Regions from separate parts of the Lentibacillus sp. Marseille-P4043 genome, predicted to be linked through region 3. Evidence: a T-box and tRNA genes for the amino acid it is inferred to sense, from the RefSeq annotation. Region 3 holds a T-box; the other regions hold tRNA genes.
What was found. The T-box of region 3 lies ahead of C8270_RS11730 (valine--tRNA ligase). A T-box ahead of a tRNA ligase gene usually reads a tRNA of that ligase, here a tRNA-Val.

Region 1 (6,222 bases), 2.4 Mb from region 3:
TCATTGGAAACTGGAGGGCTTGAGTGCAGAAGAGGAGAGTGGAATTCCACGTGTAGCGGTGAAATGCGTAGAGATGTGGAGGAACACCAGTGGCGAAGGCGACTCTCTGGTCTGTAACTGACGCTGAGGCGCGAAAGCGTGGGTAGCGAACAGGATTAGATACCCTGGTAGTCCACGCCGTAAACGATGAGTGCTAGGTGTTAGGGGGTTTCCGCCCCTTAGTGCTGAAGTTAACGCATTAAGCACTCCGCCTGGGGAGTACGGCCGCAAGGCTGAAACTCAAAAGAATTGACGGGGGCCCGCACAAGCGGTGGAGCATGTGGTTTAATTCGAAGCAACGCGAAGAACCTTACCAGGTCTTGACATCCTCTGCAAACTCTAGAGATAGAGTGTTCCCTTCGGGGACAGAGTGACAGGTGGTGCATGGTTGTCGTCAGCTCGTGTCGTGAGATGTTGGGTTAAGTCCCGCAACGAGCGCAACCCTTGATCTTAGTTGCCAGCATTAAGTTGGGCACTCTAAGGTGACTGCCGGTGACAAACCGGAGGAAGGTGGGGATGACGTCAAATCATCATGCCCCTTATGACCTGGGCTACACACGTGCTACAATGGATGGAACAAAGGGCAGCGAAGCCGCAAGGTCAAGCAAATCCCATAAAACCATTCTCAGTTCGGATTGCAGGCTGCAACTCGCCTGCATGAAGCCGGAATCGCTAGTAATCGCGGATCAGCATGCCGCGGTGAATACGTTCCCGGGCCTTGTACACACCGCCCGTCACACCACGAGAGTTGGCAACACCCGAAGTCGGTGAGGTAACCTTTTTGGAGCCAGCCGCCGAAGGTGGGGCCAATGATTGGGGTGAAGTCGTAACAAGGTAGCCGTATCGGAAGGTGCGGCTGGATCACCTCCTTTCTAAGGATTATTAGAAGGAACGCGGAGTGAGGTCATTTCAGATGATCTCCTCGGTAAGGGCGTACTTGGTTGTTTGGTTCAGTTTTGAGAGAGTGAATCTCTCGCTTTGTACCTTGAAAACTAAATAAGAGTAAGACATTCAACGACATCAAATTTAAGTTCTTAATCTTAATATAATAGTTAAGTGAATAAGGGCGCACGGTGGATGCCTTGGCACTAGGAGCCGATGAAGGACGGGACTAACACCGATATGCCTCGGGGAGTCGTAAGTAGACTTCGATCCGAGGATTTCCGAATGGGGGAACCCACTGTTCGTAATGGAGCAGTATTTGTATCTGAATACATAGGATACAAGAGGCAGACCCGGGGAACTGAAACATCTCAGTACCCGGAGGAAGAGAAAGCAAACGCGATTTCCCAAGTAGCGGCGAGCGAAACGGAATCAGCCCAAACCAGAAAGCTTGCTTTCTGGGGTTGTAGGACACTCCTTTGGAGTTACCAAGAAATTCTTTAGATGAATCGATCTGGAACGATCAGCCATAGCGGGTAAGAGCCCTGTAATCGAAAAGGAATTTCCTCCGGAGTGGATCCTGAGTACGGCGGAACACGAGGAATTCCGTCGGAATCTGGGAGGACCATCTCCCAAGGCTAAATACTCCCTAGTGACCGATAGTGAACCAGTACCGTGAGGGAAAGGTGAAAAGCACCCCGGAAGGGGAGTGAAAGAGAACCTGAAACCGTGCGCTTACAAGTAGTCGAAGCCCGTTAATGGGTGACGGCGTACCTTTTGTAGAATGGACCGGCGAGTTACGATCGTATGCAAGGTTAAGTGGAAGACACGGAGCCGAAGCGAAAGCGAGTCTGAACAGGGCGAATATAGTATGCGGTCGTAGACCCGAAACCGTGTGATCTACCCATGTCCAGGGTGAAGGTCAGGTAACACTGACAGGAGGCCCGAACCCACGTATGTTGAAAAATGCGGGGATGAGGTGTGGGTAGGGGTGAAATGCCAATCGAACACGGAGATAGCTGGTTCTCTCCGAAATAGCTTTAGGGCTAGCCTCAAGCAAAGAGTACTGGAGGTAGAGCACTGATTGAACTAGGGGCCCTCATCGGGTTACCGAATTCAGTCAAACTCCGAATGCCAGCTACTTAGACTTGGGAGTCAGACTATGGGTGATAAGGTTCATAGTCGAAAGGGAAACAGCCCAGACCGCCAGCTAAGGTCCCAAAGTATACGTTAAGTGGAAAAGGATGTGGAGTTGCCCAGACAACCAGGATGTTGGCTTAGAAGCAGCCATCATTTAAAGAGTGCGTAATAGCTCACTGGTCGAGTGACTCTGCGCCGAAAATATACCGGGGCTAAACGTATCACCGAAGCTGCGGATTGTTCTTTGAACAATGGTAGGAGAGCGTTCTAAGCGCTGTGAAGTCAGACCGTGAGGACTGGTGGAGCGCTTAGAAGTGAGAATGCCGGTATGAGTAGCGAAAAAAGAGTGAGAATCTCTTTCACCGAATGCCTAAGGTTTCCTGAGGAAGGCTCGTCCTCTCAGGGTTAGTCGGGACCTAAGCCGAGGCCGAAAGGCGTAGGCGATGGACAACAGGTAGATATTCCTGTACCACCTCATGACCGCTATTAGCGATGGGGGGACGCAGAAGGATATGGAAAGCGCACCGATGGATGTGTGCGCCCAAGCAGTTAGAAAGTTGGATAGGCAAATCCGTCCAACAATTTCAAGCTGTGATGGGGAGGGAACTAGAGTACCGAAGTTCCAGATTCCACACTGCCAAGAAAATCCTCTAGCAAGGTCACAGGTGCCCGTACCGCAAACCGACACAGGTAGGCGAGGAGAGAATCCTAAGGTGATCGGGAGAACTCTCGTTAAGGAACTCGGCAAAATGACCCCGTAACTTCGGGAGAAGGGGTGCTTCATTTACATGGAGCCGCAGTGAATAGGCCCAAGCGACTGTTTAGCAAAAACACAGGTCTCTGCGAAGCCGAAAGGCGAAGTATAGGGGCTGACACCTGCCCGGTGCTGGAAGGTTAAGGGGAAGCGTTAGCGCCATTGGCGCGAAGCGTAGAACCGAAGCCCCAGTAAACGGCGGCCGTAACTATAACGGTCCTAAGGTAGCGAAATTCCTTGTCGGGTAAGTTCCGACCCGCACGAAAGGTGCAACGACTTGGGCACTGTCTCAACGAGAGACCCGGTGAAATTATACTATGCGTGAAGATGCGCATTACCCGCGACAGGACGGAAAGACCCCGTGGAGCTTTACTGTAGCCTGATATTGAATGTTGGTACAGCTTGTACAGGATAGGTGGGAGCCTTGGAAACCGGAGCGCTAGCTTCGGTGGAGGCACCCGTGGGATACCACCCTGGCTGTACGGACATTCTAACCCAGGACCGTGATCCGGTTCGGAGACAGTGTCAGGCGGGCAGTTTGACTGGGGCGGTCGCCTCCTAAAAGGGAACGGAGGCGCCCCAAGGTTCCCTCAGAATGGTTGGAAATCATTCGCAGAGTGTAAAGGCAGAAGGGAGCTTGACTGCGAGACCTACAAGTCGAGCAGGGACGAAAGTCGGGCTTAGTGATCCGGTGGTTCCGCATGGAAGGGCCATCGCTCAACGGATAAAAGCTACCCCGGGGATAACAGGCTTATCTCCCCCAAGAGTTCACATCGACGGGGAGGTTTGGCACCTCGATGTCGGCTCATCGCATCCTGGGGCTGTAGTCGGTCCCAAGGGTTGGGCTGTTCGCCCATTAAAGCGGTACGCGAGCTGGGTTCAGAACGTCGTGAGACAGTTCGGTCCCTATCCGTCGTGGGCGTTGGAAGTCTGAGAGGAGCTGTCCTTAGTACGAGAGGACCGGGATGGACACACCGCTGGTGTACCAGTTGTTCCGCCAGGAGCATAGCTGGGTAGCTACGTGTGGCAAGGATAAGTGCTGAAAGCATCTAAGCATGAAGTCCCCCTCAAGATGAGACTTCCCATCACTTCGAGTGAGTAAGATCCCTCAGAGACGATGAGGTTGATAGGTCCGAGGTGGAAGCGTGGTGACACGTGGAGCTGACGGATACTAATAGATCGAGGACTTATCTATATTTCTTTTTGATTCGTTGCTTAAAAAACTCTTATTTAGTTTTCAAGGTATAATCCTTATACATATTTCAAGATTTCACTTGATTTTTTGTGAGAATATATTATAATATTGATTGTCGCTGATTTTATTGGCGTCACTTGGATTGTTGGTTAAAGGGACTAATGTTAAAATTGTTTACTGTTATAACTTGATTCAATTTGACTAGGTCTGGTAGCGATAGCGGAGAGGTCACACCTGTTCCCATGCCGAACACAGTAGTTAAGCTCTCCAGCGCCGATGGTAGTTGGGGCATTGCCCCTGCAAGAGTAGGACGCCGCCAGGCAAGTTCCATTCCACTTTGGATTATTCCACAGTAGCTCAGTGGTAGAGCTATCGGCTGTTAACCGATCGGTCGTAGGTTCGAATCCTACCTGTGGAGCCATGGAGAGCTGTCCGAGTGGCCGAAGGAGCACGATTGGAAATCGTGTAGGCCGCGATAGTGGCCTCGAGGGTTCGAATCCCTCGCTCTCCGCCACTTTTTAAATAACTTTGGCCCGTTGGTCAAGTGGTTAAGACACCGCCCTTTCACGGCGGTAACACGGGTTCGAGTCCCGTACGGGTCACCACTAAATGGAGGATTAGCTCAGCTGGGAGAGCACCTGCCTTACAAGCAGGGGGTCGCAGGTTCGAGCCCTGCATCCTCCACCATTTTAAAAATTTATATCTTACATCGCGGGGTGGAGCAAGCCGTCAGCATCCCTGAATAAGCTACTAAGTGCAGGCTTGCGAGGAGTGCAACATCACCGAAACTGCTTGCAACACGACGAGCATTCACGGTGAAAGTTAGTTAAAGTGCAGGAGCAATTTTAATATTTTAATCATATCGCGGGGTGGAGCAGTCTGGTAGCTCGTTGGGCTCATAACCCAGAGGTCGTAGGTTCAAATCCTGCCCCCGCAACCAAAATGGTCTGGTAGTTCAGCTGGTTAGAATGCCTGCCTGTCACGCAGGAGGTCGCGGGTTCGAGTCCCGTCCAGACCGCCACTAAACAAATTTAATACATAAAGGCTCTGTAGCTCAGTCGGTAGAGCAACGGACTGAAAATCCGTGTGTCGGCGGTTCGATTCCGTCCGGAGCCACCATTTTTATTCCATCAATATGGAGGGGTAGCGAAGTGGCTAAACGCGGCGGACTGTAAATCCGCTCCCTCTGGGTTCGGCAGTTCGAATCTGCCCCCCTCCACCATTATTTTTTCAAATTAAGTAGGGGTATAGTTTAATGGTAAAACGAAGGTCTCCAAAACCTTTGATGTGGGTTCGATTCCTACTACCCCTGCCATTTTAACATGGCGGTCGTGGCGAAGTGGTTAACGCACCGGATTGTGGCTCCGGCACACGTGGGTTCGATCCCCACCGGTCGCCCCATTATTTAGTATTTATTTAAGAAGTTTGGGCTATAGCCAAGCGGTAAGGCAGCGGGTTTTGATCCCGTCATTCCCAGGTTCGAATCCTGGTAGCCCAGCCATTATGCGGAAGTAGTTCAGTGGTAGAACACCACCTTGCCAAGGTGGGGGTCGCGGGTTCGAATCCCGTCTTCCGCTCCATTACTACTTTTCGGCGGCATAGCCAAGTGGTAAGGCAGAGGTCTGCAAAACCTTTATCACCGGTTCAAATCCGGTTGCCGCCTCCAGACACATGCCAGTGTGGCGGAATTGGCAGACGCGCACGACTCAAAATCGTGTTCCTTCGGGAGTGCCGGTTCGACCCCGGCCACTGGTATCATATATGTTGGTTAAAAAGACGCTGTGTGGAAGCACAGCGTCTTTTTCTATGTACGCTGAATGGCTTGTAAGGGGAGTAGAGGATTCTTTAGATTTGTATTTAAGTGCAATTGAATAGTACGAAATGTATGCTATATTTGAACCGCTTTAATTACACCAAGTGCACAACAACTATAATAATTGTACTGGGCTTTTTATAACGAAAGGAACATGCCTCTAAAGCCGATATTCCCAATAATTAAAAGGTCATTCCCTCATTGTGATAAAGTATTAACAGAGTGGGGGGACTGACCTTTTCTATTTACGGCATTACTATATGGAAACGATATAACTAATTAGTTTATTTGATTATCATCTCATCCAAAAACAAGTAAAGGACTTCGATCGAATTGATGTAATACATCGTTATCTATCAGCACTATGATCATCAGAGCATTAAAGAACCAATGTTTGCG
Region 2 (11,933 bases), 1.5 Mb from region 3:
GTGCTAGGTGTTAGGGGGTTTCCGCCCCTTAGTGCTGAAGTTAACGCATTAAGCACTCCGCCTGGGGAGTACGGCCGCAAGGCTGAAACTCAAAAGAATTGACGGGGGCCCGCACAAGCGGTGGAGCATGTGGTTTAATTCGAAGCAACGCGAAGAACCTTACCAGGTCTTGACATCTTCTGCAAACTCTAGAGAGAGAGGGTTCCCTTCGGGGACAGAGTGACAGGTGGTGCATGGTTGTCGTCAGCTCGTGTCGTGAGATGTTGGGTTAAGTCCCGCAACGAGCGCAACCCTTGATCTTAGTTGCCAGCATTAAGTTGGGCACTCTAAGGTGACTGCCGGTGACAAACCGGAGGAAGGTGGGGATGACGTCAAATCATCATGCCCCTTATGACCTGGGCTACACACGTGTTACAATGGATGGAACAAAGGGCAGCGAAGCCGCAAGGTCAAGCAAATCCCATAAAACCATTCTCAGTTCGGATTGCAGGCTGCAACTCGCCTGCATGAAGCCGGAATCGCTAGTAATCGCGGATCAGCATGCCGCGGTGAATACGTTCCCGGGCCTTGTACACACCGCCCGTCACACCACGAGAGTTGGCAACACCCGAAGTCGGTGAGGTAACCTTTAGGAGCCAGCCGCCGAAGGTGGGGCCAATGATTGGGGTGAAGTCGTAACAAGGTAGCCGTATCGGAAGGTGCGGCTGGATCACCTCCTTTCTAAGGATTATTAGAAGGAACGCGGAGTGAGGTCATTTCAGATGATCTCCTCGGTAAGGGCGTACTTGGTTGTTTGGTTCAGTTTTGAGAGAGTGAATCTCTCGCTTTGTACCTTGAAAACTAAATAAGAGTAAGACATTCAACGACATCAAATTTAAGTTCTTAATCTTAATATAATAGTTAAGTGAATAAGGGCGCACGGTGGATGCCTTGGCACTAGGAGCCGATGAAGGACGGGACTAACACCGATATGCCTCGGGGAGTCGTAAGTAGACTTCGATCCGAGGATTTCCGAATGGGGGAACCCACTGTTCGTAATGGAGCAGTATTTGTATCTGAATACATAGGATACAAGAGGCAGACCCGGGGAACTGAAACATCTCAGTACCCGGAGGAAGAGAAAGCAAACGCGATTTCCCAAGTAGCGGCGAGCGAAACGGAATCAGCCCAAACCAGAAAGCTTGCTTTCTGGGGTTGTAGGACACTCCTTTGGAGTTACCAAGAAATTCTTTAGATGAATCGATCTGGAACGATCAGCCATAGCGGGTAAGAGCCCTGTAATCGAAAAGGAATTTCCTCCGGAGTGGATCCTGAGTACGGCGGAACACGAGGAATTCCGTCGGAATCTGGGAGGACCATCTCCCAAGGCTAAATACTCCCTAGTGACCGATAGTGAACCAGTACCGTGAGGGAAAGGTGAAAAGCACCCCGGAAGGGGAGTGAAAGAGAACCTGAAACCGTGCGCTTACAAGTAGTCGAAGCCCGTTAATGGGTGACGGCGTACCTTTTGTAGAATGGACCGGCGAGTTACGATCGTATGCAAGGTTAAGTGGAAGACACGGAGCCGAAGCGAAAGCGAGTCTGAACAGGGCGAATATAGTATGCGGTCGTAGACCCGAAACCGTGTGATCTACCCATGTCCAGGGTGAAGGTCAGGTAACACTGACAGGAGGCCCGAACCCACGTATGTTGAAAAATGCGGGGATGAGGTGTGGGTAGGGGTGAAATGCCAATCGAACACGGAGATAGCTGGTTCTCTCCGAAATAGCTTTAGGGCTAGCCTCAAGCAAAGAGTACTGGAGGTAGAGCACTGATTGAACTAGGGGCCCTCATCGGGTTACCGAATTCAGTCAAACTCCGAATGCCAGCTACTTAGACTTGGGAGTCAGACTATGGGTGATAAGGTTCATAGTCGAAAGGGAAACAGCCCAGACCGCCAGCTAAGGTCCCAAAGTATACGTTAAGTGGAAAAGGATGTGGAGTTGCCCAGACAACCAGGATGTTGGCTTAGAAGCAGCCATCATTTAAAGAGTGCGTAATAGCTCACTGGTCGAGTGACTCTGCGCCGAAAATATACCGGGGCTAAACGTATCACCGAAGCTGCGGATTGTTCTTTGAACAATGGTAGGAGAGCGTTCTAAGCGCTGTGAAGTCAGACCGTGAGGACTGGTGGAGCGCTTAGAAGTGAGAATGCCGGTATGAGTAGCGAAAAAAGAGTGAGAATCTCTTTCACCGAATGCCTAAGGTTTCCTGAGGAAGGCTCGTCCTCTCAGGGTTAGTCGGGACCTAAGCCGAGGCCGAAAGGCGTAGGCGATGGACAACAGGTAGATATTCCTGTACCACCTCATGACCGCTATTAGCGATGGGGGGACGCAGAAGGATATGGAAAGCGCACCGATGGATGTGTGCGCCCAAGCAGTTAGAAAGTTGGATAGGCAAATCCGTCCAACAATTTCAAGCTGTGATGGGGAGGGAACTAGAGTACCGAAGTTCCAGATTCCACACTGCCAAGAAAATCCTCTAGCAAGGTCACAGGTGCCCGTACCGCAAACCGACACAGGTAGGCGAGGAGAGAATCCTAAGGTGATCGGGAGAACTCTCGTTAAGGAACTCGGCAAAATGACCCCGTAACTTCGGGAGAAGGGGTGCTTCATTTACATGGAGCCGCAGTGAATAGGCCCAAGCGACTGTTTAGCAAAAACACAGGTCTCTGCGAAGCCGAAAGGCGAAGTATAGGGGCTGACACCTGCCCGGTGCTGGAAGGTTAAGGGGAAGCGTTAGCGCCATTGGCGCGAAGCGTAGAACCGAAGCCCCAGTAAACGGCGGCCGTAACTATAACGGTCCTAAGGTAGCGAAATTCCTTGTCGGGTAAGTTCCGACCCGCACGAAAGGTGCAACGACTTGGGCACTGTCTCAACGAGAGACCCGGTGAAATTATACTATGCGTGAAGATGCGCATTACCCGCGACAGGACGGAAAGACCCCGTGGAGCTTTACTGTAGCCTGATATTGAATGTTGGTACAGCTTGTACAGGATAGGTGGGAGCCTTGGAAACCGGAGCGCTAGCTTCGGTGGAGGCACCCGTGGGATACCACCCTGGCTGTACGGACATTCTAACCCAGGACCGTGATCCGGTTCGGAGACAGTGTCAGGCGGGCAGTTTGACTGGGGCGGTCGCCTCCTAAAAGGTAACGGAGGCGCCCAAAGGTTCCCTCAGAATGGTTGGAAATCATTCGCAGAGTGTAAAGGCAGAAGGGAGCTTGACTGCGAGACCTACAAGTCGAGCAGGGACGAAAGTCGGGCTTAGTGATCCGGTGGTTCCGCATGGAAGGGCCATCGCTCAACGGATAAAAGCTACCCCGGGGATAACAGGCTTATCTCCCCCAAGAGTTCACATCGACGGGGAGGTTTGGCACCTCGATGTCGGCTCATCGCATCCTGGGGCTGTAGTCGGTCCCAAGGGTTGGGCTGTTCGCCCATTAAAGCGGTACGCGAGCTGGGTTCAGAACGTCGTGAGACAGTTCGGTCCCTATCCGTCGTGGGCGTTGGAAGTCTGAGAGGAGCTGTCCTTAGTACGAGAGGACCGGGATGGACACACCGCTGGTGTACCAGTTGTTCCGCCAGGAGCATAGCTGGGTAGCTACGTGTGGCAAGGATAAGTGCTGAAAGCATCTAAGCATGAAGCCCCCCTCAAGATGAGACTTCCCATCACTTCGAGTGAGTAAGATCCCTCAGAGACGATGAGGTTGATAGGTCCGAGGTGGAAGCGTGGTGACACGTGGAGCTGACGGATACTAATAGATCGAGGACTTATCTATACAATTATGTTTATGTCTTAGGTAAATCTTATCTAGTTTTGAAGGTACATAGGTTACCTCATAAAGGCCTAGTAGCAATAGCGGAGAGGTCACACCTGTTTCCATGCCGAACACAGCAGTTAAGCTCTCCAACGCCGATGGTAGTTGGGGCATTGCCCCTGCAAGAGTAGGACGCCGCTAGGCAATCAATTTAATTTTAAATCGCTCCACAGTACCTTGATGGCCAAACATTTGGCTATTAGCGGTCATAGACACGGAGTCTATCTGTGGAGCTATTTATTTGTGAAAAATCAATTGGCCCGTTGGTCAAGTGGTTAAGACACCGCCCTTTCACGGCGGTAACACGGGTTCGAATCCCGTACGGGTCACCACTAAATGGAGGATTAGCTCAGCTGGGAGAGCACCTGCCTTACAAGCAGGGGGTCGCAGGTTCGAGCCCTGCATCCTCCACCATTAAATTAAAAATAAATATCCTTATATCGCGGGGCGGAGCAAGCCGTTAGCATCTTTGATTAAGCTGCTATGTGCAGGCTTGCGAGGAGTGCAACATCACCGAAACAGCTTGCAACACGACGAGCATTCACGGTGGAAGTTATTTAAAGAGCAGGGGAAATTTTAATATTTTAATTATATCGCGGGGTGGAGCAGTCTGGTAGCTCGTTGGGCTCATAACCCAGAGGTCGTAGGTTCAAATCCTGCCCCCGCAACCAAAATGGTCTGGTAGTTCAGCTGGTTAGAATGCCTGCCTGTCACGCAGGAGGTCGCGGGTTCGAGTCCCGTCCAGACCGCCATCAAATGCCGGTTTAGCTCAATTGGTAGAGCAACGAGCAATTCTTCTGCCGAATAAGCTGCGAGTAACCCCGATGCATTGACATCTGCGAATAAACTTGCAACATGACGAGCACACTTGATGAACATACATGTAAGATAAAAAAGCCTAAAATTAATATGCCGGCCTAGCTCAATTGGTAGAGCAACTGACTTGTAATCAGTAGGTTGGGGGTTCAAGTCCTCTGGCCGGCACTGACTTTTATCAATGAATTTATCAAAAGACCCATCATGCGGGTGTGGCGGAATTGGCAGACGCGCTAGACTTAGGATCTAGTATCTTCGGATGTGGGGGTTCGACTCCCTTCACCCGCACCATTCATAGAAGGGGACTATGGGGTCGCAGTACAAATTCTGTTTTCTCAAACATTACATGGGGCCTTAGCTCAGCTGGGAGAGCGCCTGCCTTGCACGCAGGAGGTCAGCGGTTCGATCCCGCTAGGCTCCACCATTTAATTACGTACGGAGGTATACCCAAGTCTGGCTGAAGGGATCGGTCTTGAAAACCGACAGGCGGGTCAAACCGCGCGGGGGTTCGAATCCCTCTACCTCCTCCATACATAATATCAGGAAATAAAATTTTCGAAACATATCCTAGAATATGCTTCGAAACCAACATGAAATACGAGAACAATACTACTTTTAAAAACTTACATGGCTCGGTAGCTCAGTCGGTAGAGCAACGGACTGAAAATCCGTGTGTCGGCGGTTCGATTCCGTCCCGAGCCACCATTCTTTAAAATAGTGGAGGGATAGCGAAGTTGGCCAAACGCGGCGGACTGTAAATCCGCTCCCATTGGGTTCGTAGGTTCGAGTCCTACTCCCTCCATCAGATTAATTAGATTACTCACATGACAAATTAATTGCGGGTGTAGTTTAGTGGTAAAACCTCAGCCACGAGCGTTACTTCTACCGAATAAGCTACGAGTTGCCTCGAAGCATATACATCCCTGAGTACGCTAGCAGATGTAGAGGCATGCCTTTCGCGAGAGTCATCATTTTTAAACGCAATTTATTATATGCGGGTGTAGTTTAGTGGTAAAACCTCAGCCTTCCAAGCTGATGTCGAGGGTTCAATTCCCTTCACCCGCTCCATTACCATATATGGGCCTGTAGCTCAGCTGGTTAGAGCGCACGCCTGATAAGCGTGAGGTCGGTGGTTCGAGTCCACTCAGGCCCATTACTGCGAGATGTTTTATCAGATTTTTAGTTTGTTAAATATAATATAAAAGCCTTCGTTTAGCAAAGGCTCTGAAAAAAAGATTACAATATAGTATATTGTAATCTTTTTTTGTTCCTTTTATAATATAAACTTAAAAGCAGCAGCTTCTTAAAAAATCTAGTTCATTTGTGTAGATTTCTTGTTCATTGTTTTATACCCCGTTTAACTTTACCGCTATCAAGCACCAGTAATATCGATGTATCAGGGAAGAAACTTTTTGGTTCTTATTCGTTATCTATTTTCGGATACACATGAAACTTCCTCAACTCTCTAACCACCCGCGAAATTGGCAATCCCATGACAGTGTAGTAATCGCCAATAATTTGTTTTACAAACATAGACCCAAGACTTTGAATTCCATATGCGCCTGCTTTATCGTACGGTTCATCCGTAGATATATACCAATCTATTTCATCTTTTGATAGCTGCCAAAATTCCACCTTTGTTTTTTCTACGAATATAATCTCATGATCAAAAGAGCGAATCATGACACCGGTAAAAACCTCATGTACGTTGCCGCTTAATGTAGTTATCATTTGTAAGGCGTCAACCTTGCTCTTCGGTTTCTCGAATATATTTTGCTCGAAGGAAACAACGGTGTCAGCAGAAAGGATAACTTCACCCTTGTGTTCAATAGGAACGTTTTGACCTTTTCGTAATGCCAACTGTTTCACTTTTTCTAAAGGATCACGGCTTTTGATTTGGGATTCATCTACGTTTGGTTTTTGAATAGTAAAGGGAATTTTAACCTGATTTAAAATTTCCTGCCTTCTTGGTGATGATGATGCTAAGATAAGGTTTTTAATCATTGTTAGTCCTCCTGCAGGGATGGTGCGAATTTTATGTCGGGGGGGATTAGAGCTTCAAGATCTGAACGTGGCATGCGGTAGACATAGACATTGTAAGAATTCTAGCCATTATACTTTTCCCATAAAAAATGGACCATTCTTAGTTTACCAGCCTGATAAAGTCTATTCTTGCCAGCGTTTCCTCTTCTAGAAAGGGAGTGACCCATTGCTGACGAAGATATTGGCGTATCTTCGGTCTTTATTAGTTATGCCTTTTGTATATGGCAATCGAAAAATGAGCCACATGACAACTCAATATTGAGCCACTATAAGTTTGTGAATTTTATTTACCGCAAAACTTAATTGGATTTATATGGAGAGGCGGGCATGATACCCTGATTATGGGTGCGAAATCTTTTCCACCGCACGCTTTCGCAATGTAATCATGCCCTTAGAGGCTCCAAGTCAATCGTACGCAGTTATAAAATATATTATCTAAGTTTGTGAATTCCTCTAATTTCAAGTGGCTCAAATTTAAATTGCAAAATACATCTTTTTCTTTTTTTATATTTATTGTAACACGAAGAAATGGTTTGCAGATAAAATATAGGTGGGTCGGTTTGGAAACCCAACAAATGATGGAACCACCTTTGATTAAACTTTTCCTTTTTGGCTAAAATTACAGGAATGATGTTTACAGAATACATTGACTACATCTATGTATGTAACGCTAGTATCGCTTAAATTATATCTTTATTCTAAGTGAAAAGGTTTTAATTAATAACTCAGAATTCGTCAAATATAAATTCAGAAAATATAGAATCTTAACAAGAGGTATGATACGATATATGCATAAGTTATCCATTTGGAGGTGTTTACATTGAATAATACTGATATAGCAAAGGGTGTCATTTCTGATGATAATATTGTGGGTTCATTCGGCTATCTTGTAGAAAAGATCTGTAATTTTCATGTGCTTTATATTAATAACACTAAAGAAACACACGATAGCAGAAATATTCTAAAAGTTTTTTCCAAAGATATAGTAAGGGGACAAAAGGCTAATATACCAATATTTAGGGATAGAACAGAAACCGATACATTTATTATTTGGGAGCAATCCTATCAAGAAAATAAGGATCTGTTTCTTAAACTAAGATTTGTGGCAAGGGATAACCTTATTATTCGGATAGCAACTATAATTGTAGCTGATTTCTTAGAGGAATATAAGAATATAATTGGGATTTCTATGTATCGTCATCCTAAGTTAAAAGATAAGACCTTATTAGATAAGGCGATAAAAAAAATAGAATTGCTGTTAAGGAATGAAACGTTTCTGGCTGATGATACAGTATGGGAAAATTTTTGTGGCTGGTTTAAATCATACCTAACCGATTGGGTGCTTGATGATATGGTGAAAAAGACGGGCTATACAAAACTAGTAAAATTAGATCCGACCAAGCTAAATGAGTTATTTTATAACTACCTTACAAAACACTTAAAAGCTAATGGTCAATTTATGGTTAACTTTAGAAAGGTTGTTGAATATCGTGTCCAGAATTGGATTAAAAAAATTATATCCAATCTTGACGTAGAAAATCTCACAATAAGCGAGATCAACAATTTTTTGGACCTTAATAATAGTTCTCTACCGATTAACAATGCCAAGTCGGTAAAAAACGATATAACATTTACACTAATTGACAAGGGGAATTTACTTGTGATGAGTAACGTAGCCTATCAGTCGGTAAGAGAGACAATTTCCAACAAACGTTTTGATAGATCAAGTCATAGCCCATTTCCCACAGCACAAATAAGCAAAAATACCATTGAAGGAATAGTACAAATTAAACCATACAGTCTCGACAAACACGATTTAACGGTTGATGAGACAGGAATTAGTGAATCCTGGCGACAGGCAAAGGAAATGTCAGAATTAGACGCAGACGTATTGGATGCGCTTTGCAGTTTTTATCTAGCAAATTCAACACACCACCAAGATATTGTAGAAATATATCTTGATGATTTATTATCCATTCGTGGCTTAAAACCAAAGCTTAGTGGGAGTGGCCGCCGAGGGGGATATGAAAATGAGCAACGTAGCCAAATTTTGAAAGCGTTATCAAGGATACAGAATTTGTGGATTGACTTGGAAAAGGCTGTTGTATATGAAAAAGGGAAACCAATGCAAAAAACGCTTAAAGGACGCACGTTTGTTTTTTTTAATCAAGATTACAAAGAATATGATATAAGTAAACAACCACTGGAAAAATTATTCAGATTTACTGTAGATGAAGTCTTTGCTAAATATCTAAATGGTTCGGGGAGACAAGTTGCAATGCTTCCAGTACAAGCATTGCAATACAACCCATATCAAGAAGTGTGGAAAAAAAAGCTTATCAGATACTTAAGTTGGAGATGGAGGACACAGGCTAGGAAGGGAGATTATCTACAGCCACATAAAATAAGCAGTTTGCTAGATGCAATTGGTAAGAAAATGAATATACGTACACCGTCCCGTACAAGAGATAGATTAGAACATGCGCTTGACAGCTTAACGGAAGCTGGCCTAATTGCTTCGTGGCAGTATGAGAAATGGGATGAATCTATCGTTTCGTCTAATGGTTGGGCTCGCATATGGGCCAATTCAACTATTCTTATTGATCCTCCTAAGGTAATCAAGGAAAAATACAGTGCCATTACAAGAGCCAAAAGTGTTAGAAGTACCACTACAGGATACATTGGAAATCATAGTGGGGAAGAAAAAAAGGACAAATTAGGGAAGCAAATGAAAGCTATACGAAAAAGATTTGGACTCACTTTACTGCAAGTAGCTGATGATTTGGAAGTATCTGTTTCATATTTAAGTAATATTGAGAGAGACATTAAAACACCGTCAAATAAAATTAATAACCGGATAATAAATTGGCTGCAGCGTTATGAAGACTCTCTATAAAATATAAAAAACCTCGTGTCATTTCACAGATTGCATGAGTTTTTTTATTAGGAAAGTCTGAAAATTTTAAGGAGTACAGTATAAGAAAACTTCGGCATTCGCTATATAGGACAAGGCGCATGCCGGGTTTTTTTATTTGGAGATTATCCACATCATAAGTCGAGGTTGTCGTGTACCATAGTCGTGTTTATTCCGTTCATAAATTAATTTTGATGTTTTTAATTGCCTTATATACAGGAGTTTATGGGACTTTTTATAAAAATTTACAACCTAATAATCAAATTACTTAAAGTAAATTATTTTTTTAGAAAATTCAAATGTATATTGTAAAATTATTCCCAAGTTATAAATAATAAAAGAATAAAAAGATGAGGTGATTAAAATGGCTGATGAACAAGCATCTTATTTGACCATTGAACCATTGTTAAAGCCAAAAACTGTAGCAGTCCTAGGAGCATCTGCAAAAAAAAGTAAACTAGGCTATTTACAGGTGAAAGCTTTATTGGATGGCGGATTCCAAGGGGATATTTATCCCATCAATCCTAAATCGGAGATGATTACAGGGTTACGTTGCTTTCCGTCCTTAAGTGAAACACCTAAGAATGTAGATTTGGCGATCTTTTGTGTAAGCGCTGACAAAGTGGAGGATTGCCTTGAAGAATGCGGTCAAAATAATGTGAAGGCAGCAATAATTTTCGCTTCCGGTTTTTCTGAAATTGGAGAAGAAGGAATGAAAGCGCAGCAGCGTATGAAACAGATAGCCCGAGAAAATGGTATCCGAATTATTGGACCTAATTGTGTTGGATTAGTGAACACTACTAACGGTTTAGTAGGAACTTTTTCGCCAGGTCTTACCCAACTTCCATTAAGTGACAAAAGGGAAGTCGGATTTATTACACAAAGTGGAGCATTTGGCGTGCTGACCTATATAGCGGCTGCCCAAAATGGATTAACCTTCAATTACTTTGTAAGTGTAGGTAATGAAGTGGAAACGGAATTTTCCGATATCATGGAGTATATGATTCATGATTCAGATACAAGTGTCATAAGCGGATATTTGGAGGGAGAGAAAAATCCAAATAAATTGCGGCAACTTGCAGATCAGGCTCTAGTTAAAAATAAACCAATTATCGTTATGAAATCTGGGAGGAGTTCAGCAGGTAGCAGGGCAGCAGCGTCACACACTGGATCATTGGCAGGCTCGGATAAAATCTATGATGGATTTTTCCAACAGACAGGTATTATCAGGGCGGATGACTATGAAGATATAATTTCCTTTTCGAAATTGTTCCTTTCTAAGAAACTTCCAACTGGTAGAAATACTGTCCTTATTACCAGCTCAGGTGGACGAGGAATAAATGAAGCCGATCGTTGCGAATCTTATGGGCTAAAAATCAATAGGTTAAGTGAAGAAACAAAAGATAAAATCAAACAAAACATCCCGTCTTATGGAAGCGCTTCAAATCCGATTGACTTGACTGCTGAAGCCGCCGTTACAAACCCTGAGTTATTTCTTGCGCCATTGAAGGCTCTTGTTGAGGATCCAGACACGGATATTATTATTTTCACCGAATTCCCGATGGCTTGGAAAGCGGATGATCCTCATGTTAAAGCGTTTATAGAGATATGCAAAAACACGGATAAGTTAGTGTTTGTGACAACGTTTCCTTTAGAGGGGATGTCCATTCCCAATTCGGCTGCAGCGCTTGAAAAAAATGGTATTCCAGTAATACCAGGGAACTTAAATCCAATCAGTGCGTTAGCAAAGCTAGTAAACTATAGTGAAAAATATCACAAAATGAAACTAGCGGATGATGAGTTAATGACTGAATGGGACAAAAAGGAAGATATATCAAGTTTATTACAGCCTGGAACTACGCTAAGTGAATCACAAGCAAGTGATGTTTTAGCATCATATGGAATTCCAACAACGAAGAGAGCGGTGGCTAGTTCAGAGGATAATGCTGTTAGCCATGCGGATAAAATTGGATATCCTGTTGCCTTAAAAATAGATTCACCTGATATTCCACATAAGTCTGAGGCAAATGCTATTAAGCTAAATCTGAAAAATGATCTAGAGGTAAGCGTTGCCTTTAAAGAAATTATGCAAAATGCAAAAAACTATAAACCAAATGCAAAAATCAATGGTGTTTCTGTCCAGCAAATGCTTCCTGAAGGGGTTGAAGTGATTGTTGGCGTTACGAATGACCCTGCTTTTGGACCAGTTATCATGTTTGGTCTTGGTGGCGTTTTTGTAGAAATTTTTCAGGATATTTCATTCAGAGTTGCGCCAATTACAAAGAATGATGCTATTGAAATG
Region 3 (11,933 bases):
TATATTTAATAATCCTATATTAGCGATTATGAGGAGTTTCAACAACTTGGTAAAATTGTGATTTCATGAGGGTTTCAGCCAATAAAATCGGAATATCTACCAAGGGGAAATGACATTTTGCATCAGGCTTTATTCCCGAAAATACAAAAACAGGTATTTGCTAAAAATGTCTGTTCAAAAAGTCAGCAAATCAACGATTAAGTTAACTAGGTTCCTAGTCATCAACGGAAAGATCTGCCGTTTATCATTTGGTGATTTTTTGAACATCTTTTTTATACCTGCTTTTGTAACCATATTAATTTAACACATGCAATTCAAATTGACGCCATTGGTCTATGAGGAAAATTTGCTCATTTGCCATATTCGTACCCTCAAATTTTTTGCGCGAATCACTTATTTGCTCAAAGAACGGTGACAATTTTTCTGCCTGTTTCGGGTAACCATCAAGCAAATTTTGCCATGCTTCTGCCGATACAGTTTCTTGAGCACTTATGGTTTTTAATGATTCATGCCACAATTCAGCAAATGACGAGATCCATTCATTCCCTGGCTGAGTAAACTGTTTTTCCGTTTCCTTCGTATTCCACTCTTTTACATAAATATCAAAATCAGCAAAATTTGCTTTTAGCGACTCCGCTTGTTTCTTCGTCTCGGCAATACCTGCTAGTAAGAAAAATTGATCATCTCTTTGCCAAATAGTAGTTGGAAACCCGGCTTTCTGGTATTTTTCAGACCACTGCGATGCATTTGCTTCGGTCGAAAAAACACCTGCCTGTAACACAAAGGCATGAATTGGTTGTAACGTAATGCTAGATAAAGTTTGCTCTGAATCCTGTGTATTTGTATCCGTATTTGAAGCCGTTGTATGTTCTATTTCACTATTAGTCCCGTCATCAATTCCATCAAACATATTCAACATAATAATCCCTAAGCAAATACCAATTACAACAGCAGAAACTGCTGCAACAATAATCGGCTTAACGTTTCCCAGCTTTTTTATATTTGCTGCGTATTTTCTATCATATTCATCAAGGGAATGGTTTCTATCAAATGTCGGAATTCGTTCGTTTTTATCTGAATCTTCCAATGCGGAGGCATGTTCATGGTGAATCATACTCTTTTTCTTCAAGTCATTGTTCCTGTTTGTTTTTGTCTTTTTACCGTTCATCCGTATGATTGGTGGCTTTTTTTCAGTCATTTACTCCCCTCACTTTGCTACTTTTTTACACTCTAGCATAGGTCTGTTAAAAAGTAAGGCGAGTTTTGTCAGTCTTGTTTAAAAATGTTCAACATAAATTTGCAAAAAGCAAGAAAAGGCTAGAATAATAGAGATTTCTGCTTACAATGTCTGCAATTCTTCGTAAACAGCTACTTTATTGCGACCCTTCCGCTTTGCTCCAATATACATCGCTCGATCAGCGTGACGAATTAACTCACTGTGGGATTCACAATGTAATGGGTATGTAGCGACACCGAGACTTGCGGTAATTGATACTTCAGTACTATTATTATAGTCTAAAATATGCTCTCTAAGAATAAATGGGATCGAAGCAATATTGACACGTAATGATTCTGCAAGTTGGACTGCCTCCGTTAAATCAGTTTCCGGAAGAAAAACAACAAACTCCTCACCTCCGTAACGTGCTATTATTGCATGCTCATAAAACAATTCAGTTAGCCGATTTGCAATTTGACAAAGTATTTCATTTCCTGATTCATGACCATAGCTGTCGTTTATTGTTTTAAAATGATCAATATCCAAAATGATTAGAGAAGCTATTTCACTTTGATCTAAGGGTAGCACTTGATAATAATGTTCCATTTGATTCTCTAAATATCGATAATTATAGAGGCCTGTTAAGCTATCTCGTTCACTTTTTGATTTGGTTTCTTCATAGTTTTTAGCATTTTCAATCGCCACTCCCAAATAGTTTGTTAGGATGTCCAAAATTCGGAAATGGTATTTCTCAAATGCCTTTTTCTGTTTTGAAACAAGGGTTACGACACCAATTACGTCATTGTCATATTCCACAGGTAATGACAAAACGCTTTCTATATGTAATGGTATTTTTTCATTGTTAATCGTTGACCATTCCTTCGCCTTCCCAAAAGTAATTGGCCTTTCTATTGACCAAACCTTTCCACTAAAGACCTCGTCTCGGTCCACTCGTTCGTAATCAGCGGTTATATTCACTTTTTTATTGCCGTCATACAGCCGTTCTAATTTCAGGTATTCATTATTATTTGTTACATAAATATATGCATAGTCTACCTGTATTAAATTACCTAATTCTTGTATAAATACATCATAAACTTCTTCTATCTCTAATCGTTTTGTTAATTGGTGACCAATTTGTCCTGTTCGCTCCAAATACCTGTTAATTTGCTGATAGGAATAGAGCAGTCTTAATATAACGGAAATACTTACAATAGGGATCCCCATATAAAAAATCGCTGCCATCCCAATCTCCGTATACAACACTGCTAAAACTAATCCCACGGGTATAACAAGCAATGAAGATGTAAGTTCCCATACTAGCCCTTTATCAAAAAACCTCATTTTTTGTTTAAATAAAAAGCGACGAAATAATTTAATAATAGATTGGTTAACGATAAAAGTTGAAATAGCATATCCAAAAACAGCTATGATATCTGTACTATCACGATAATCAAATGTTTGATGATTCCCTCCAAGCAACCAAAATACTGCCGCGGATGTCACGGAGACAGCCAAAAACATAATCATATTTAATGGAATACGATAGAGTTCTTTTTTATCTACTTTTAACACTAATAAAACTGCTATTTGCGTTAAGATAATTTCTACAAACAGTCCAAATGACAGGAATACGACAATACTAATCCCATTAACGAAAAATACGGGTTGATTGTTGATTATGATAGGAAACAAAGAAACAACACACATAAAAATGGCAAATAAAATTATATCTGTCAGATGACCTTCCATATTTAAAAAATAATATTCATGTGACAACCATAATACCAACGGCCATAGTATAAGGCAAAAACCCCAGAGCATAATTGTACTTTTTCTTGTTACCATATTCGCCATGCAACTCCTATCAAGGACTGATAATCCATTTTCTCTACTAGGTATATATACTTATTAAATGAAAAATTTCTGATAATAAAAATATATCATAATGCCTAGTTTTTTACAAAATATTTCCTAACTAACGAAATAAAATGAAATGACCCAGTAATAAAATAGCAGGCATTAGAAGGTTTATTACTTATATCAGCAATTGCATTAAGCCAGTCCTTGTTTATTAATTTGTTCTTAAACGAAGCGGAATGATATAAAGCCTCCACAGATTCTGCCCTAGAATGGTCAAATGTCGTTAACGTAATTTGTGTAAAATGCGCACTCAACTGATTTAACATCCGATCCAATTCTTTATCTCTGAAACCCGCAAAAATTAAATACCTTTCTCTGTCTGCATAATTTTGTAATACAGTTTGAATAAATGATTGAATTCCCGCTGTATTATGTGCAGCATCAATAATGATCGTTGGGTTATGATGTACCAATTCAAATCTACCAGGCAGTTGTGATTGATGAATTCCAGCTAGGGCCTTATCCCAGTTAATCGAATAATCATACCTCTCTACTAATACCAATGCCATCATTGCCAGAGACGCATTCATTTGTTGGTGGTTACCATTCATGTTTAACGATACATTCATTTTGGTTGTTGTGTTGGTCCATTCAAAACGTTGTCCATAGGCTGATTGTTCAAGAGATTTCATCTTAAATTCTTTGGCAAATTGATAAAATGGTGCATGAAGTGACATCGCCTTATGCTTCATTACAGCTAATGCTTCCTGATCCATTTCACCAACAATGACAGGAATATTTCTTTTTATGATTCCTGCTTTATGATGGGCAATCTCTTTTATCGTGTCTCCTAAAAAAGCAATATGATCCCTCGCTACATTTGTTATAATGGATAACATGGGAGTGAAACAATTTGTCGTATCTTGCAAGCCTCCCATCCCTGTTTCAATTAAGGCAAAGTCAACTCGATCAACAAAATAAACAAATGCAAGTGCCGTGATAATTTCAAATTCAGTAGGATGATTATTTGCATTATCCAACTCTTGTATGGCAGGATACATTTCCTCTACTAAAGAAATAAACGTTTTTTCCGGAATTGCCTGATCATCTAATAAAACATGTCCGGTTAAACCATCAAGGCTCGGAGATGTAAAAACGCCAACATGGTAACCATTAAACCTTAATGCATCCTTTACATAATTAATGGTTGAACCTTTCCCATTAGTCCCAGCAACATGAATCGCATTCAGTTTATTTTGTGGATTGTCGAGTAATTGTAACAAACGCTTCATTCTATCAAGACCTGGTTTTATACCGAACTTTTTCCTGTTCGCAAAAAAATTTTGTACTTGCTGAAAGTTTTCAAACATATGTACACCGCTTTTCCGATAAATTATCAAATCGTATATTAAGTATACCAAAAACAATCCAATGTATAGAAAGGAAAATAATTGTTGAACAAAAACGGATGGATCATTTATAACGGACAATTGACTGGAACTAAATTTCTTGATTTTGCCAAGTGGCTACAAAGCGCGGCATCAAAACAAGGGATCAAAACGACGATATACAAAAACAGTGAACTTTTTTCCTATTTAGGAGACAACAAACTCACTATTATCGGCGAACGGTTGTTACCCGACTTTGTTATTTTTACCGATAAAGACATTTATTTAGCTAAACAATTAGAATTACTAGGTATTCGGGTTTTTAATTGTGCCAAAACAATTGAAATAAGTGACAACAAAATTGCAACGTACCAAATTTTGGCGCAACATCATTTGCCAATTCCGAAAACAATTATAGCCCCAAAACGATTTCCGGGTTCAGGAGATTTGGAACTAGACAATTTCCAACAGGTAATCGACGAATTCGGGTTTCCGATGATCCTCAAAGAAGCTTACGGATCATTTGGTGAACAAGTTTATTTGGTGCATACAAAAGCGGAAATGGTTGCTAAAATAAAAGAAATAGACGATAAGCCATTTGTCTTTCAAGAATTAATCACCACAAGTTATGGCAAGGATATGCGCTTACACGTAGTTGGCGATGAAGTTGTCGCAGCAATGACCCGACATGCGTCAGATGATTTTAGAGCGAATGTAACAGCGGGTGGTACGATGCAAGCTTATCAACCGGCTGAACGGGAAAAAGAAATAGCTGTAGCTGCAACAAAGGCGATAGGTGCCGATTTTGCAGGAGTTGATTTATTATTTGGACCAGATAATAATCCAATCATTTGTGAAATCAACTCTAATGCGCATATTCGTAATATGTATAACTGCACAAACATTGATGTTGCTGATTATATTATTAGTTATATCAAGAATACCTTTTAAAGTCCGAAAACTATTCCCGGAAACTGACTCTTTCCCATAAGCTCTTTTCAAAATGTTAATTGCTTTTTAATTTCGTAGTTGATAGAAACTGCGACGTAGAATAGGATGACGGACTGTCGTTCCGGAAATACACTTCGCTTTCCGGAACGGCGGATGAGCAATTTCTTAGTTACATCGCATTTTATTTTTTTTGTGTAAAAAACATCAATCTTTTTGAAAACATACTTTAAAAAGCCAAATGTAAAAAAAAGCGAGGCTGATTAATCGTGGAACAGACTGGTTGGCTAGTATATAGCGAAACAGATGCAGAACAGAATAGAGACTATATTAATTGGTTTATAGAAGAGGCACGCTTACAAGAAATACATCTTGAATTAATATTACGTGAGGATCTTACAATCGGTATTTTCCAAAATCAACGGGTGATACACCATAAAAATAAAACTGTTCGCTTGCCTGAGTTTACGGTGGTTCGCACTATTGACCAATTATTACGTTTGCATTTAGAAGCATGTGGAGTGACAGTATTTAACTCCTCTCATACAGCTAGAATCTGTAATAATAAGGCATTAACACATCACCATGTCATCAATCTTCATATCCCTATGGTAGATACAATATTTAGCAAAAAACATACGTTATCAACAAATCCACCTGCTTCCTTTCCTTTTGTCCTAAAAGAAACTGGTGGAAGGGGTGGAAAGCAAGTGTATTATATTCGTAATATAGAAGATTGGAAAACTAGTCTAGCTGCCCTCTCTACAGATGAAGTAATCATCCAATCCTGTGACGTTTCACTTGGAAAAGATGTACGTGTATTTGTTGTTGGCAACGAAATTGTTGGTGCTGTATTACGGGAAAACACCAATGATTTCCGTGCAAATTATAAATTAGGCGGTTCAGCAACTTGGTATATGCTAAAACCCCACGAAATTGCGTTGATCAACAAAATCATTCATTCCTTTGACTTTGGTATGGTTGGGATTGACTTTTTAATAGCCAAAGATGGCAGCCTGCTATTTAATGAAATTGAAGATGTAGTTGGATCGCGGACACTCAGTGTAGTCAGTGATATCAATATACTGAAAATCTATATAAAACACATTAAGACTAAATTAGAACAAAAGCGGAATCCCCTATAATATGAGAATTCCGCTTCTTCTTATCCTTTTAATTCAGTTAATCGTGCTTTAACTTTCGCCTGCTTTTCCAGATAATCTTGTTCTTTTTGTTTTTCTTCATCTACAACCGCTTGTGGTGCCTTGCTAACAAACCCTTTGTTTGCCAGTTTTTTCTGCACTCGTTCGACTTCCTTATTCCATTTTTCCAGTTCGCTTTCCAACCGCTTTATTTCTTTATCAAAGTCAATTAACCCTTCAAGCGGTAAAAATAATTCTGCACCGGTAACAACAGCCGACATTGCTTTTTCCGGAACATTCACATTGAGGGCAATCTGTAGTTCACTTGGATTACAGAAACGCTCTAAATAATCGCGTTCACCTTCCAGTTCTGCCAAAACGGCTTCATTCTCCGTTTGAATCAACAGACTGATTTGTTTTGACATTGGTGTATTTACTTCTGCTCGGATGTTTCTCACAGCTTTAATAATCGACACAAGTCGTTTCATTTCATCAGCAGCTTTTTCATCGTGTAGACCTGAGCGAGCTTCCGGCCATTTTGCAATGGTAATCGATGCTCCTTGATGAGGTAGTGCCTGCCATATCTCTTCGGTAATGAATGGCATATATGGGTGTAACATACGCATCGTGTTATCTAGTACATATGCTAGAACAGATCTTGTCGTTTGCTTTTTCGATTCATCATCCCCATACAATGGAATCTTGGCCATTTCAATATACCAATCACATAATTCATCCCAAATAAAATTATACAAATGGCGCCCAGCTTCACCAAATTCATACTTATTCGTATTCCTTGTTACTTGTTCAATCGTTTCATTCAATCTTGTTAAAATCCATTTATCGGCTAATGATTTTTCACCAGTTAAATCAATATCTTCATAGGAGAAATCTTCCATATTCATTAATGAAAAGCGGGATGCGTTCCATACCTTATTAGCAAAGTTCCATGTTGATTCTACTTTATCCCAATGGAAACGCAAATCCTGGCCTGGCGATGAGCCTGTCAATAAGAAATACCTTAATGAATCAGCCCCATACTTTTCAATCACATCCATTGGATCGACTCCATTACCGAGCGATTTACTCATTTTTCTTCCTTCAGCATCACGAATTAAACCATGAATTAGCACATCTTTAAATGGCCGTTTACCAGTAAATTCTTTTGATTGAAAAATCATTCGTGCAACCCAAAAGAAAATAATATCATAACCAGTCACAAGTGCATCTGTTGGAAAATATCGTTTAAAATCTTCTGCCTCTGTATCTGGCCAACCCATTGTGGAAAAAGGCCATAGCGCAGATGAAAACCATGTATCTAATACATCCTCATCCTGCTCCCAATTCTCTATATCTTCTGGTGCTTCTTTACTAACGTAAAGCTCGCCAGTTTCTTTATGATACCATGCTGGAATACGATGCCCCCACCATAATTGACGAGAAATACACCAATCGCGAATATTTTCCATCCAATGTAAATAGGTCCGTTCAAAACGCTCTGGAACAAAATTAACTTTTTCATCACTTTGTTGTAACTCAATTGCTGCATCTGCTAATGGTTGCATATTTACAAACCATTGCGTGGACAAATATGGTTCGACAACTGCTCCACTTCGCTCGGAATGTCCAACCTGATGTGTATGGTCTTCAATTTTAAATAGTACACCTAATTCTTGAAGATCTTCCACAATTTGTTTACGGCAATCGAAACGATCTAGTCCTTCGTATTTGCCAGCATTCCCATTCATTGTCCCATCTTCATGCATCACAAGAATTCGTTTTAAGTTATGCCTGTTACCAACCTCAAAGTCATTCGGATCATGTGCTGGTGTGATTTTGACGGCGCCTGAACCAAATTCCATATCTACATACTCATCAGCAACGATTTCGATTTCGCGGCCGACAATTGGCAGAATTACTTTACGGCCAATTAAATGCTTGTAACGGTCATCTTTTGGATGTACAGCAATAGCAGTATCGCCAAGCATCGTTTCCGGGCGCGTTGTAGCAATCTCAATAAATTCGTCGCTATCTTTCAATGGATAACGCAAGTGGTAAAAGTGCCCTTGCAGTTCCTGATATATAACTTCAATATCGGAAAGAGCTGTTTTGGTTTGCGGATCCCAGTTAATTATATATTCCCCGCGGTAAATGAGTCCCTTTTCATAAAGGGTAACAAAAACTTCACGAACTGCTTTTGATAGCCCTTCATCCATCGTAAAACGCTCCCGAGAATAATCAAGACCAAGACCTAACTTCTCCCATTGTTTTCGGATGAAATCGGCATATTCTTCTTTCCAATCCCACACTGTCTCCAGAAATTTTTCACGGCCCAAATCATGACGATTTTTACCTTGCTCTCTCAATTTCGCTTCAACTTTAGCCTGAGTTGCAATTCCTGCATGATCCATTCCAGGCAGCCACAACACATCATAGCCTTGCATTCGTTTCATTCGGGAAATGGTATCTTGCATGGTCGTATCCCATGCGTGACCAAGGTGTAGTTTTCCCGTTACATTTGGCGGTGGAATAACGATTGTATATGGCTCCTTGTTTTCATCACCTGTTGCCTCAAAAAACTTCCCATCAACCCAAAATTGATAACGTCCCTTTTCAATCTCCTGGGGGTTATATTTTGAAGGTAGTGACGACTTTGGTTTTTCACTCATAAGAAATCCTCCTTTTGGTAACAAAAAAATCCTTTTCATCCAATAAAGGACGAAAAGGATATATTTCCGTGGTACCACCTTTGTTTACAAGCTGTATTACACTCGTACACTCATGCTTGATAACGGACAAGATCCGGCTTTTTCTAATTCATTCAAAAAAGCTGCATCAAGGGCGACCTTCCAAATAATCTATCCTAGGAAATTCTCAGCTCATGATTTCCCTCTCTTTAGGTGATTCATCTGTACTCTTCCCAATCATCGCATTTCATTTCATTATTAACTATTCTAGCGATAATGAATAAAAAAATCAACAATTAATATACGCATTGCACAAAACAGCTTGATTTATTCATATCATATTAAGAAGGTACTAAAAAGTGATAAGAAGAAGGTGAGTAAGTTGGCTCGTTATTATCGTTATCGGCTCCCACCATGGGCAAGGCATTGTCTTTTTGTCGTTGAAAAATGCACCCTTCCAATCTTAATTTTTCAATTAGTTCGTACCCTGTTTTTCCCAACAACATTAGACGTGTTTTTATTAGGAATACTTGTCGGGCTATTTATTGCTTTTTATTTAGAATGGATTTAACTTTCCGATTCATCAATTGACTCGGTAATTGTGTCAGTATACGCTGTCCATTTTACTGCATATGATAGCTGTCGATGACAATGCTGCAATTGTTTTATCTGATCAACTTCTGAATATGCAGTTGTGTTCTTGATATATTGCTCAACTATCGTTATGTATTTTGTAGGATCTAATAAATGAATGGATAGCAAACAGAGTTCAGTCTCTGTTAACTTATTTTCTTCTATATAAGCGAAAAACATATCCACGAGATGTTCAGCTGGATCGTCATATTGTTTGGTTACATTATGAAATAATCCAGCTAAATCAACAGCTGCATTATTAAAATGGGATTTTTCCCAATTTATAATGTGTGTGTGATGGTCATAAATAATATGGGAGAAGTCAAGCTGACCATGGCATAGAGAATAATACCAAACGGATTGATTTTGTAGATCGTATACAAATTGCTCGATTCGATTCATTAATTCATCAAAAACAAACTCAAGATCACGATATTGGGTACAAACTAACAGTTCAACAGGTGACATATACCGATTCTTTTCAAATTTCTCCACATATTGTAATAGGATTAACCTATTTTTCTTAAGTTGTGCCTGATATCTTTCAAAACTATTAATAACCTTTTCGCTGTCCATAGCTAAAGACTGCCTTGTTTGAGTATGAATCGTACCAATACTTCGGTACATCCGTTCAATTTGTTGCTTGGGTTCGATTGGATTGGACGAAAGCCATGGTGTCAGATAATAGAACGTATCATTAATCTTTTCGTGTGATTTTCCTTGTTCTGTTAAGTAGACTGGTAAAATACTTGATATGTTTTGTTTATATGACTGGTGATAGACATTTTCCCAATTGACAATGGTTTCACTAGTTAATTTACTTATTTTCAAGGCATAAGAATGGTGGGAATCTGATATTTTCAACAGATTATCTGTTATATGATCTATTGTTACTGCATTAATCCGATACGACGCTAACACTTTTCTAATATTATCCATTTCTTATCGTTCCACCTTTTGACAAACTAGATACCCCTTGACATAAGAAAAGCACAAGCGCCCGGTTAGCAACGTACAAACTGGAGCACTCTGGGACTGCACTCCGTTCGCCCCACCAAAAAGACTCGCTGTGAGCTAAAGGAAACATGCCCCTTCATAGGGGTATGCCGACGTTGGACGCAAAGTCCGGTCTTAGTCGGCCTTCCTTATTATAACAGCCGATGTCGACTTATCGTAGTGGAGGAGCGTGAAGTTTGCTAGTTGCTGGGCGCTGAAGCTGGACATGGCCTACTTTGATATGAGCATAAAAGCACCTCGAATTTTACACTTTCTTATACTTGAACAAAAACGCAAGGGGTACAACGATTATAGATGTTAGATTGACAGCATATTATTCTTTGTTTTTCTTAAAAGGAATATATAATAATTGACCTTCCGATAATGTATCATTAGCTAATCGATTTTGTTTTGCCAATTGAGGTGCCGAAAGCTTATAACGATCAGCAATTGTTTCAAGCGTGTCATTTTCCTGAACAATACACACCCGCATTCTAGAAAAGTGCTCTTCATCATCTCTAAACATGTCAGATAAATAACCAACGTCTTCTAATTCATCTTGATTATCACGATTTTCGTCGCTTTCTAACTGGTTACTAGATTCATCGCTGTCCTGGTTTTCTTGATCTTGGTTGCTTTTTAGCTGAATTCCAGATTCTTCACTTTCACGACTTTCATATAAATCCTGTGAATCCACATAGTCATTAACATCTGGTGATGCATGATAGGAATCAGCAGTTGAGCTTTCCACATAAGGAGGATCAGGTTCTGATTCAGGATCCTTTTTGAAAAATTCGGCAAAACTTTGTGACTTTTTATTTTTCCAGCGGTCTGGTGAATCTGTTTCAGCCAATCCGTCCGATAATGTCGGTGTGTTAGAGTAGTCGACTGATTCTGACTTCGTTTGCATATCCAAATCTTGACTCTCTTTTATATCAAATTCGAATGTTTGATCAGTTTCTAGCTGGTAGTCTGTCTCCTCATTTTCATCTCTCGGACTTTCTTCCTGCTCACTAATTCCATGAATTGCAATGGTAGAAATAAATTTAAGTTGATTAGA

Region 1: it encodes a tRNA-Val, which carries the amino acid that the T-box ahead of C8270_RS11730 (valine--tRNA ligase) is inferred to sense. The anticodon was not compared.
Region 2: it encodes a tRNA-Val, which carries the amino acid that the T-box ahead of C8270_RS11730 (valine--tRNA ligase) is inferred to sense. The anticodon was not compared.

What each region holds. Positions count from the first base shown of each region.
Region 1 covers NZ_LT984884.1:24,588-30,809, reverse strand. The annotation lists rRNA gene C8270_RS00190 (16S ribosomal RNA) at 1-911, shown strand, start outside; rRNA gene C8270_RS00185 (23S ribosomal RNA) at 1,090-4,010, shown strand; rRNA gene rrf (5S ribosomal RNA) at 4,217-4,332, shown strand; tRNA gene C8270_RS00175 (tRNA-Asn) at 4,357-4,431, shown strand; tRNA gene C8270_RS00170 (tRNA-Ser) at 4,433-4,524, shown strand; tRNA gene C8270_RS00165 (tRNA-Glu) at 4,541-4,615, shown strand; tRNA gene C8270_RS00160 (tRNA-Val) at 4,622-4,697, shown strand; tRNA gene C8270_RS00155 (tRNA-Met) at 4,874-4,950, shown strand; tRNA gene C8270_RS00150 (tRNA-Asp) at 4,955-5,031, shown strand; tRNA gene C8270_RS00145 (tRNA-Phe) at 5,054-5,129, shown strand; tRNA gene C8270_RS00140 (tRNA-Tyr) at 5,148-5,232, shown strand; tRNA gene C8270_RS00135 (tRNA-Trp) at 5,252-5,325, shown strand; tRNA gene C8270_RS00130 (tRNA-His) at 5,336-5,411, shown strand; tRNA gene C8270_RS00125 (tRNA-Gln) at 5,437-5,511, shown strand; tRNA gene C8270_RS00120 (tRNA-Gly) at 5,516-5,590, shown strand; tRNA gene C8270_RS00115 (tRNA-Cys) at 5,603-5,676, shown strand; tRNA gene C8270_RS00110 (tRNA-Leu) at 5,684-5,765, shown strand.
Region 2 covers NZ_LT984884.1:3,859,777-3,871,709, reverse strand. The annotation lists rRNA gene C8270_RS19245 (16S ribosomal RNA) at 1-720, shown strand, start outside; rRNA gene C8270_RS19240 (23S ribosomal RNA) at 899-3,819, shown strand; rRNA gene rrf (5S ribosomal RNA) at 3,887-4,002, shown strand; tRNA gene C8270_RS19230 (tRNA-Glu) at 4,116-4,190, shown strand; tRNA gene C8270_RS19225 (tRNA-Val) at 4,197-4,272, shown strand; tRNA gene C8270_RS19220 (tRNA-Met) at 4,453-4,529, shown strand; tRNA gene C8270_RS19215 (tRNA-Asp) at 4,534-4,610, shown strand; tRNA gene C8270_RS19210 (tRNA-Thr) at 4,770-4,842, shown strand; tRNA gene C8270_RS19205 (tRNA-Leu) at 4,881-4,965, shown strand; tRNA gene C8270_RS19200 (tRNA-Ala) at 5,023-5,098, shown strand; tRNA gene C8270_RS19195 (tRNA-Ser) at 5,112-5,204, shown strand; tRNA gene C8270_RS19190 (tRNA-Phe) at 5,304-5,379, shown strand; tRNA gene C8270_RS19185 (tRNA-Tyr) at 5,394-5,476, shown strand; tRNA gene C8270_RS19180 (tRNA-Gly) at 5,669-5,742, shown strand; tRNA gene C8270_RS19175 (tRNA-Ile) at 5,754-5,827, shown strand; gene C8270_RS19170 (Maf family protein) at 6,094-6,678, opposite strand; gene C8270_RS19165 (helix-turn-helix domain-containing protein) at 7,538-9,613, shown strand; gene C8270_RS20785 (acetate--CoA ligase family protein) at 9,996-11,933, shown strand, end outside.
Region 3 covers NZ_LT984884.1:2,406,980-2,418,912, reverse strand. The annotation lists gene C8270_RS11755 (SPOR domain-containing protein) at 296-1,198, opposite strand; gene C8270_RS11750 (sensor domain-containing diguanylate cyclase) at 1,340-2,911, opposite strand; gene C8270_RS11745 (bifunctional folylpolyglutamate synthase/dihydrofolate synthase) at 3,169-4,449, opposite strand; gene C8270_RS11740 (ATP-grasp domain-containing protein) at 4,534-5,418, shown strand; gene C8270_RS11735 (ATP-grasp domain-containing protein) at 5,685-6,560, shown strand; gene C8270_RS11730 (valine--tRNA ligase) at 6,581-9,226, opposite strand; T-box leader at 9,269-9,494, opposite strand; gene C8270_RS11725 (hypothetical protein) at 9,627-9,815, shown strand; gene C8270_RS11720 (hypothetical protein) at 9,812-10,816, opposite strand; gene spoVID (stage VI sporulation protein D) at 11,208-11,933, opposite strand, start outside.